Regions from separate parts of the Terrabacter terrae genome, predicted to be linked through region 1. Evidence: riboswitches for the same ligand, from Rfam matches in the RefSeq annotation. Region 1 holds a riboswitch; each other region holds the start of a gene.
What was found. A riboswitch is a leader RNA that binds a small molecule or an ion and turns the genes downstream of it on or off. The one in region 1 is predicted to bind cyclic di-AMP.
Positions count from the first base shown of each region.

Region 1 (3,264 bases):
TCGACGGGAAAGCACCTGCCACCCCGACGACCCTGGTCTTGGACCGGCAACACCGGATCGCGGCGCGCGTGCTCGGGCCGCTGACCGCCTCAACCCTTGTCGGTCTGGTCGAGGACGTGCGCGCTGCATGAGCCCCGCCGATCTGACCTCCGCTCCCGTCGTCGTCGCACTCGGTGTCGCGGTCCTCGCTGGGATCGTCTCGTTCGCCTCCCCCTGCGTCCTGCCCCTCGTCCCCGGCTTCCTCGGGTACGTGACCGGGGGCTGTCGGAGCAGCCGCTGGCCGAGCGACGCCGCGGCCGCATGGTCCTGGGGACGTTACTTTTCGTGCTCGGCTTCAGCACCGTCTTCATCATCGGCGCAGGAATCGTCGCCGCCGCATCCCTGACAATGCAGGAACACCAGTCCGGGTTGCTGCGCATCAGCGGAGCCGTCGTCATCGTCACCGCCCTGCTCTCCCTCGGGGTGGGCAGGTCGTGGTCGCTGACGCCGCGGTGGCGCCCCGCCACTGGGCTGGGCGGAGCGCCGCTGCTCGGGGTCGCCTTCGGCATCGGGTGGGGCCCCTGCCAAGGCCCAACGCTCGCCGCGATCCTCGCCATGGCCGCACCACTGTCCGCGCAGTCCGGGACAGTCAGCCGCGGCATCGCCCTTGCGGTCGCCTACTGCCTCGGCCTGGGCCTGCCCTTCCTCGCCATGGCCGCTGGATACGAACGGGCCAGCCGCGCCAGCGACTGGCTGCGTCGACACCGCCGGCCCATCCGGCTGACCGGCGGCATCATCCTGCTCACGGTCGGCGTCTTCATGCTCGGCGGCCTCTGGGAGCCTGTCATCACCTGGCTCCAGTCACGCCTGATCAACAACTTCAGGACCATCGTCTGACCACTCAAACCGGCTCCAAGTGGCCCGCCAGAGCGGCGCCGTTACACCCACAGGGCCGCAACCACAGAAGGAGACAGATCGCCGAACCCTCAACACGTCCAGATCGGGCTGATACGACACCATCTGCCCAACTGGGTCCAAAGGCTTGAAGACACCGCTCCGACGGTGTCTCCATGGTCTACCCATTTACCTACCTAGCCCATCAGGGCACTCGCGGTGGCGCCGAGTCCTGCCACCACCACGAGTCCACACCCAGACGCACGGCAGGAGCGGGGAAACCACCACCGGACGTTCTCACCGACGTCCTCGGGGTGAAGCCGGTGCTGACGCACCGGCCGGGCCACAACCTCCGGCCCGAACCCGACAGCTAACCCCGTAGGCGCGAGAGAGGTCGCACATGAACACCACCCGACGCCCCGGCCGGCATCGGCCACCCGGTGGGGCCAACCCCATCGCCGAGCTCGCGGTCATCGCGCGCGAGTCCGCACAGCCCGCCATGAAGGGGGCGGCGATCCTCGCGGCCGCCGGCGGGCTGGTCAGCACCCTCGCCCCACCGGCCGAAGCCGAGAGCCAGAGCACCGCGTCAGCGAACGCACCAGCCGTCACGGGACCCCCGGCCACGACATGGGCCAGCGGCCAGACTGCCGTGCAGGCCACGACGGTTCCCTCTGCCCTGACCTCGATCGGCTTCACCCGGCCGCGCCCGGGTCCGCGTTCTGCGGCAGCGAAGGTCATCACCGATGTGATCGCGGAGAAGGAGCAGCAAGCCGCGCAACGGGCCGTAGACGCCAAACGTGAGGCCCAGTCCCGCGCCTCGCGAGACTTGACGCGCCGGAGCCTGACCAAGACCACCGGTACGAGTAAGGGGGCCAGCAACCCCGCGCCGAGCGCCAGCAACCCCACGCCGAGCGCCAGCAACCCCACGCCGAGCGCCAGCAACGCCGCGCCGAGCGCCACCGCCGGCGGCCGCTCCCCCTACAACTGGGGATCAGCAGGGCAATGCACCTGGGGTGTGCTCAACAAGTGGTACCAGTCTGAGGGCTACTACCCCGGCGGCTGGACGGGCAACGCGCTCGTCTGGGGCACCAGAGCCGCCAACGCCGGCTACACCGTCAGCGGGACACCGCGAACCCGGTCCATCGTCGTGATGCAACCCGGCGTCCACGGTTCATCCAGCGCCGGCCACCTCGGCTGGGTCACCGCCGTCAACGGCGACCGGGTCACCATCATCGAGATGAACGCACTGGCCGGACCGTTCAACTACAACACCCGCACCGTCACCGACATCAGCGGGATGAGGTACATCTACGCACCGTAAGACACCACCGGTCGCCGGCGCCCCCGCCGTCCCGCAGGGCGCCGGCGTCCGCAGAGGGCTTCCACGACCCCGCACCCAGCGCGCTCGTCGCGGATCATCGCGGGCATCGCCACCGGCGTGCCGAGGCGAGGAGAGTCAGACCCCGCGACGTTCGCCTGGCTGTGCGAGGTGTACGTGGACCACGATCACCGCGGCCCGCGGGTCACGGCTGGGCGTAGCCTGAAGAGGCGCGGCAGATCCTGTGTGAGGTGGTGGGATCGTTGACGACAATGCGGTGCAGAACTCCTCAGTGCAAGCTGGCTGGCTGGCTGATCGTCTTGCCGCTAGCAGCCATGCTCTCTGCGTGTCGTGGTTCAGACGCCGACTCCGCCGACTCCAGCAACGTCGAAAGCACGCCAACGATCGAAGGCACGCAGGTCATGGCGGATCCGACGGAGTTTGCGATCAGACTCGACAAGAAGGCGTTTGAGCCCGGCACGTTCACGTTCGTCGCACGAGAGCGCGGGAAGGCGCCGCACGCCGTCGCGATCGAGGGACTTGGCGTCGAAACGGCCTCGACCGGCATCCTCGATCCTGGCGAGGCTGACGCCGCCATCACCGTCGACCTCGTCCCGGGCATTTACACCCTGTGGTGTCCGGTAGGGAGCCACCGCTCGGTGGGCATGGAGCTCAGGATCACCGTCAGCTGAACGGCAATCGCCGCGGCGGCCACCCATTCAGCGCTGAACGTCTCCGCCGCGGCGGCGGTGCGAAGTGGCAGGTGGCCGGTCGAAGCACATCCGGTGATGACGTCGCCCTTCCCGTCACGCCGTTAGGGCCCCGTGAGGATCAGCGGTGGGAACCTGCTTGCGGGTGGCCAGCAGGCCGAAGACCACCCCGAGCGTGGCCCGCATGAGCCCGAGCTCGGCGAGGTAGGCGATCCGGAAGTCCCAGATCAACCTGGCCGGCATGTCCGCCGCGATCGTGTCGGGGGTGCCTGGGGTGACTGCGAAGATCGTGCCGGCGACGGTGAGGAACGCGACCAGGACGATGCTGGTTCGGACCGGGCCAGCTAGTCCGCGGATCGTGAG
Region 1 is NZ_BAAANB010000006.1:16,163-19,426, forward strand. Features, by position in the region: gene ABD194_RS07980 (TlpA family protein disulfide reductase) at 1-131, shown strand, start outside; gene ABD194_RS07985 (cytochrome c biogenesis CcdA family protein) at 301-876, shown strand; cyclic di-AMP (ydaO/yuaA leader) riboswitch at 1,116-1,271, shown strand; gene ABD194_RS07990 (CHAP domain-containing protein) at 1,274-2,194, shown strand; gene ABD194_RS07995 (cupredoxin domain-containing protein) at 2,443-2,883, shown strand; gene ABD194_RS08000 (hypothetical protein) at 2,998-3,144, opposite strand.

Region 2 (3,264 bases), on a different contig from region 1:
GGGCTGGTCTCACTCCTGGTGTGGACCGCCTTCGGCGCGATCGCGCTGCCCATCATCGCCGACGGCATCACCCTCTCCGTGGTGCTGTATGCCGTGCTCAGTCTCACGCTCGTGCGCATGGTCCCCGTGGCGCTGGCCTCGCTCGGCGGCGGCATGGACCGTGACACGGTCCTGTTCATCGGCTGGTTCGGTCCCCGAGGACTGGCGTCCCTCGTCTTCGCGCTCATCGCCCTGGAGGAGCTCGGGACGGGCGCGCACGAGGCAGTCGCCGTCATCGGGACGACGGTGCTGCTGAGCGTTCTCGCGCACGGCGTCTCGGCCGCGCCGCTGTCCACGCGGTACGGGCGTGCCGCCACCCGGCGACGGCCAGATACACGCAAGACGGTCCCCGACCTCCCAGTCCGTGGGCTGCCACCACGTGCTCCCAGCACTGCCACGCAAGACGCACCGGGCGAGACGCCGGACGACAGCCCTGCCGAGCCGGGCTGAGCAACCGAAGCGCGCGGGTGTCGATGTCGCCGGACGTCTACCTCGGTCGCGGTCTCGCTGACCCACGGGTACTCGCTGCGCTGGAGTCCGCCGACCCCCTCAGGATCCCGCCCGCACGCGAAAAGGGTGGCAAAGAGGTGGGTAACCAGGCCGGGAGGACACCTACAACCATGTCGGTGCTGGTCAGAGAGCTGGCGGGGGGACTCGAACCCCCAACCCCCTGTTTACAAGACAGGTGCGCTACCGATTGCGCCACGCCAGCACGCCCCCGACGTGAGCGCCGCGGACGGGCGAAAGCGTAACGGAGCCCGGCGGCATAAGCGCAAACGGACGGCCCCGGGCCGGCCGTGAGGCAGGGTCCGGGGCCAGAGAAGGACGGCCCCGCGCAACCCAGGGGTTGGTCGCGCGAGGCCGTCCGGCTCAGTTCTACCAGTCGATCAGGGAAGGCGCAGAACCTGGCCGACGAAGATGAGGTTGGGGTTGGAGATCCGGGCCCCGTTCGCCTTCCAGAGGGTGTTCCAGCCGCCGGCCACGTGGTAGCGCTGGGCGAGCTCGCCCAGGGTGTCGCCGCTGCGGACGGTGATCTGGGCGCCCCGCGCCGTGTTGGTGCGCACGACCGGGCGGACGGCGTACGTCTTCTTCTTGCTGACGGACTTCTTGGTCGTGGACCGGTAGGTCGTGACCTTCTTCGTCGTCACCGGGGCCCGCTCGGTCGAACGCGAGACCGTGATCGAGCTCGAGGTGGCACCGCCGTTGCCGCGGCTCAGGCCGGCGCGCACGGAGCACACGGGCCAGGCGCCGGGGCCCTGGGAGGCGAGCACGCGCTGCGCGATCGCGATCTGCTGGGCCTTGGAGGCGAGGTCGGCACGCGAGGCGTAGGCGCCGCCGCCGTAGCCGCGCCAGGTGCTCGGCGTGAACTGCAGGCCGCCGTAGAAGCCGTTGCCGGTGTTGATGTGCCAGTTGCCACCCGACTCGCACGCGGCAACCGCGTCCCAGACGGAGGACGCCTTGGCCGAACCGGCCGTCGCGAGGCCGCCAACGATGGTGGCCGCTCCGGCGATGCCGACGCCGGCAAGGCGCTGCTTCACAGAGATCTTCTTCGCCGCAGCGTGCTTGGACAGGTACTGCATGGTGGTGATTCCTTCCTGACGCGCGCCTGCGGGGTTAGCTGTCGGGTTGGGGCGTCAGGTGCCCTGTCGCAGAAGCGACTTCACCCCCAGGCCAGTCCTCGTCACTCGTGCTTCGTTGCACGCGTGGCGCTCTGGCCGCACTGGGTCCCCCGTCCTCGCCCGGCCCACGGGTGTGGGCTACATCCCTGGCTGGCGAGGCTCGGCGCGCACAGGGAACGGATTATGGGTGTCCATGTGAAGTTGTGGAGAGCGCACGGGTGGAGCCGGACGCGACGAAGCGGAGCGGGAGCACGTGTCGATCCCCCGTCCCGACCCTGAGGTCGGGGTGCCGCCGAGCATTGACGGTACGTGAGGTTTCAACGCCACACAAGCCACGTCGAGACAATTTCGTGATCTTTTCTCGACCCACTGTTCAGCGCCGATGCGCTAGCTGCACACGGACCTCACCGTGCTCCCACATCGACGACACAGCCGGCGTATGCGTCGTGCCCGCTTTCCAGCGTCGCTGCGCACGGCGCGCAGCCCCCTTCCGACGCTTGACGCCTCGCTGTGTCAGCGGCCGAATGGGCTGGCGCTGAAGGGATTCCAGGTGAAGCTCACACCATGTCGCAGTGCCGCAACCGCCGCCACCACGCCGAAGACGCCGAGGATGCCGGACACGACCTGGCTGGTCAGCCCGGCGGGAACGAGACTCCGGGCCATCGAGCGCGACCCTCGGCGGAGCGAGGCGCCGCCGGGGCCCCACCACAGGGTCAGGAGGCCGAGCAGCCCGCCCACGGCCAGGGTCGGAGGCGCGCCGGGACCGAGGTCGCTCCCCTGCGTCCCGCTCAGCATCAGTGCTGTCGCGAAGACACCGGCGAGCCCGACCGCCACCGGCAGCAGCAGGCCGACCACCGTGGCGACCGCGCCGACGACGAGGTGCCACGGGCTGGACACGATGGCGAAGGGCACGTCGCTGCGCCGCCGGCCGTAGTCGTAGCGGCGAAGGACGAGCGCGGTCACCGAGCGGTCGGTGGCCCGGGCCAGGGCCGAGAGCGCAGCGACTGCCACGAGGGCCATCCCGGGCCACGCCATCAGGGCGCCGACCCAGGCCACCGCGACGGCCGCGATCAGTCCGGTGCGCATCGGGAGCCCGATGCGCGGGTCACCCTCCCGCTGGACCGGCTCCGGCTCATCCCAGTCGTCGTCGTCCCAGTCGCCGTCCCAATCCCCCGACGACGCGGGTGGGTCGTCCCAGCGCGGCCCGCGTGCCGGCGGTGCGGGCGGGGCGACGCGCTGGCGCCCGGCAGGCGGAGCCCACCGCCCCGGCTCCTCGATGAGGGGTGCGAAGGCCCCGGGGAGCTGCGCAGCGGGCTGGACGGCGGTGGGCGCGACCGGCGGCATGACCGCGGTGCTCCCGCCCGCCACCGTCTGCGTGTCGCCGGGGGCCGCACCGGACCGACCGTCGTCCCAGAGCCTGCCGCTCGGGCTCGGCACGGTGGCAGCCTGCCCTGCGGCGTAGAGCTCCAGGGCGGCGATGACCTCGTCGGCGTGCGGACGCAGGCGAGGGTCCGGCGACAGGGAGGCATGCAGGAGGGGGACGAGGCGCGGGTCGACGCCGTCGAGGTCGACCTCGCCGGCGCGGACGCGGGCGAGCACGGCGTCC
Region 2 is NZ_BAAANB010000021.1:189,430-192,693, reverse strand. Features, by position in the region: gene ABD194_RS11030 (cation:proton antiporter domain-containing protein) at 1-489, shown strand, start outside; tRNA gene ABD194_RS11025 (tRNA-Thr) at 679-751, opposite strand; gene ABD194_RS11020 (transglycosylase family protein) at 927-1,619, opposite strand; cyclic di-AMP (ydaO/yuaA leader) riboswitch at 1,649-1,771, opposite strand; gene ABD194_RS11015 (serine/threonine-protein kinase) at 2,172-3,264, opposite strand, start outside.
Region 2: another riboswitch for cyclic di-AMP. It lies ahead of ABD194_RS11020 (transglycosylase family protein); the one in region 1 lies ahead of ABD194_RS07990 (CHAP domain-containing protein).

Region 3 (3,264 bases), on a different contig from region 1:
AGGTCGTCGGCCTGGGCCTCCTCGCTGGCCTTGGCGTTCATCAGCCGGCCGGTGCCCGCGTCACCGCCGCCGTAGCGCGTGGACAGGTGCTCGCTGACCGGCACTCCCCCGCCCACCGGGACGTCGGGGTCGAGCTCGAAGGCGCGCAGGCGCACCGTGACGTCGTGGGGGCGCTCGAAGGCGGCGATCGCCGCCTCGATGCGGCGCTTGGCCACCCAGGAGTAGGGGCAGACCAGGTCGCTCCAGAGGTCGAGCTCGATGAGGGTCGTGGACTCCGCGGCAGGCTGATCGGTCATCGCCTCAGTCAATCACGGACGCTGCTGCCTGCCGGGGAACGCACGGTGCCCCCACCGCGGACGGTGGGGGCATCGTGGACGGTCGGCGCGAGAGGCTGCGCTCAGAAGCGGCCGTAGCCGGACGGCGTCGTCCAGATGGAGTGGTTGCCGACGGTGGTGCCGGGGCGCTGGGCGTCGATCATGCGGCCCGGGCTGACGTAGATGCCCACGTGGTAGGCCGGCGAGCCGAAGAAGACGAGGTCGCCGGGGCTCGGGCTGCTGACCGGGGTCGCGGCCGACTGCTGCGCGGACGCGGTGCGCGGGATCGAGATCCCGGCGTGGCGGTAGACGTAGGAGGTGAAGCCCGAGCAGTCGAAGCCGGACGGGGTCGTGCCGCCGTAGACGTAGGGGACGCCGAAGAGCGACTGGGCGATGCCCACGATGCCCGACGCGCTGGGAGCCGGCACCGGAGCGGTGTTGATGGCGACTCGTGCGCTCGAGCGCGAGGCGCGCTGCGTGGTCGCCTGGCGGGCGACAGCCTGGTCGGCGGCAGCCTGGTCCGCGGCAGCCTGGTCCGCGGCAGCCTTGGCAGCGGCGTCGGCGGCAGCCTTCTGCGCGGCGGCCTCGGCCGCGGCCTTCTGCTCGGCGCGCTCGGTCTTGACCTTGATGTCCTCGATGACGACCGGGCTGGGCTTGGCCTGCTTCAGCGCGGGCCTGGCGTAGCCGATGGCCGAGAGCGCGTTGCCCGCGGTGAGGGTGCCGGCCGCGGGACCGACGGCGGCCGGAGCGGCGACGACGCTGCTCGAACCGTCGGCGGCATGTGCCGTGCCCGCGAACGAGGCGACGAGCCCACCGGAGGCCGCGACGATGGCGACACCCTTCACAGCGGGCTGGGCCGACTCCTTGGCGATCGTCTTGAGCTCTGCAACCGCGCTGAATCGACCGGGGGCGCGATGGCGCCCGGGAACGTTCTGAGCCACTTTTTGACCTCTCGACGCCTGCGAGGTGAGCTGTCGGGTTCGGGCTGGAGGTACTGCCCGGCCTTCGCTCGGACCGAGTTCGGTCCACGGAGGGCTTCACCCCGAGGACGTCTCACGACGTCCGGAGAAAGTGGTTCCCCCGCTCCTGCCATGCGGTTCGTGCCGAGCCCGGGTCGATGGCAGGACTAGGCGGTCCGACCCAGGGCACCTGCTCGACGGGGAGAGCAAGTGGGGCCAACCGTACCCAATGCCCCCGTTCTTGTCACGTTCCGGTCTCGGGAGGTCAAAGTGCCCGCCACCACCGCGTAAAGGACGTGCGTGACCAACCGCCACCGCAACGCGTGGAGGACCGCGTCGAAGGACCGCAGGAAGATGCGGCCGGAGAGTCAGGCGGCCTGGCAGAAGACGTGGACGGCCACGTCGTCGGGGAGCGAGACGCCGTTGGAGGGCTGGTCACCCTCCCGGACGGCGAGGACCCGCCCCGCCTCACGCACGACCTCGACCCGCGCCCCGGGCACCACGCCGGCGCTCGTCAGGAGGGCGAGCGCCTCGGGGTCGACCTGCACCGGCTCGCCGATGCGGCGGATCGTCACCACGGACGGTGCATCGCCGACGACGGCGGCGAGCGTGCGCAGGCCGGAGAGGAAGTCCTCCTGCTGCTGGACGCCGAGCTCCTCGAGGCCGGGGATGGGGTTGCCGTAGGGCGACTCGAGGCCCTCGCCGATGAGGCCGAGGATCTTGCGCTCCACCTTCTCCGACATGACGTGCTCCCAGCGGCACGCCTCGTCGTGGGCGTACTCCCACTCCAGGCCGATGACGTCGACGAGCAGCCGCTCCGCAAGGCGGTGCTTGCGCATGACCCGCGTGGCCAGCAGCCGGCCGTGGTCCGACAGCTCCAGGTGACGGTCCCCGGAGACGGCCACGAGGCCGTCGCGCTCCATGCGGGCCACCGTCTGCGACACCGTGGGGCCCGAGTGGCCGAGACGCTCGGCGATCCGGGCGCGCAGGGGGACGATGCCCTCCTCCTCCAGCTCGAAGATCGTGCGGAGGTACATCTCGGTGGTGTCGATCAGGTCGGTCACGGTCATACCTTCTCAGAGTCGGGCAGCGGTCAGGTCCGGCCCGATGCCGCTGCCCGGGTGGGGTCGTGGCGCGGCACCCAGATGCGCAGCCAGCCCGCTCCTACGAGGGCTCCGGCGCCGAGGACGACCGCGGAGGCGCCGAGGGACAGCACAGCGCTCAGCCCGGACAACGCCAGCGGGCCCGCTGCCCTTCCCAGATCGGCACAGAGGCGCCAGCCGCCCAGGAACTGGGCCCGGCCGTCGGCCGGGGACGCATCGGCGCCGAGGGTCATGATCAGTCCCGCGCCGAGGCCGTTGCCCACCCCGAGCACGGTCGCCGCGGCCGTCACCGCGACCAGGCTCGTGGCCAGCGGCAGCACCACCATGCCGAGACCCAGCACGAGCATGCTGGGAACTGCCGCCGCGACCCGGCCGTAGCGGTCCATGAGCCACCCGGAGGGGTAGAAGAGCGCCATGTCGATCGCGCCGGCCACGCCGAAGACGAGGGAGGTCTGCGCCGGCGAGAAGCCGACCGACTCCGCCCAGAGCGGGATGAGGGCCTCGCGGATCGCTCGGGCCCCGGCCACGCACATCGCCCCCGTGCCGAGCGTGAGCAGGACGTGCCGGTGCTGCACCAGCACCGAGGCGACGCTGCGGGGCGCACCGCCACCCACGACCCGGTGCGCCTCGGCCGTGATGTCGGGTGCGAGGAGGACGAGGACGAACGCGGCGATGCTCGCGATGCCGCCGACGGCATACGCGGACTCGGTGCCCCAGCGCACGATCACGAGCGAGCCGATGAACGGGCCGACGAAGGACCCGATCCGGTTCACTCCGCCGAGCGTGGACAGCGCGCGCGCCCGCATCGCGACCGGGACGGCCTCGGTGAGGTAGGCCTGCCGGGCCAGTCCGAAGAGGGAGCCGGCCAGCCCCACGACCAGCACGCCG
Region 3 is NZ_BAAANB010000001.1:612,812-616,075, reverse strand. Features, by position in the region: gene ABD194_RS02855 (DsbA family oxidoreductase) at 1-296, opposite strand, end outside; gene ABD194_RS02850 (C40 family peptidase) at 398-1,255, opposite strand; cyclic di-AMP (ydaO/yuaA leader) riboswitch at 1,256-1,423, opposite strand; gene ABD194_RS02845 (iron-dependent transcriptional repressor DtxR) at 1,642-2,337, opposite strand; gene ABD194_RS02840 (MFS transporter) at 2,367-3,264, opposite strand, start outside.
Region 3: another riboswitch for cyclic di-AMP. It lies ahead of ABD194_RS02850 (C40 family peptidase); the one in region 1 lies ahead of ABD194_RS07990 (CHAP domain-containing protein).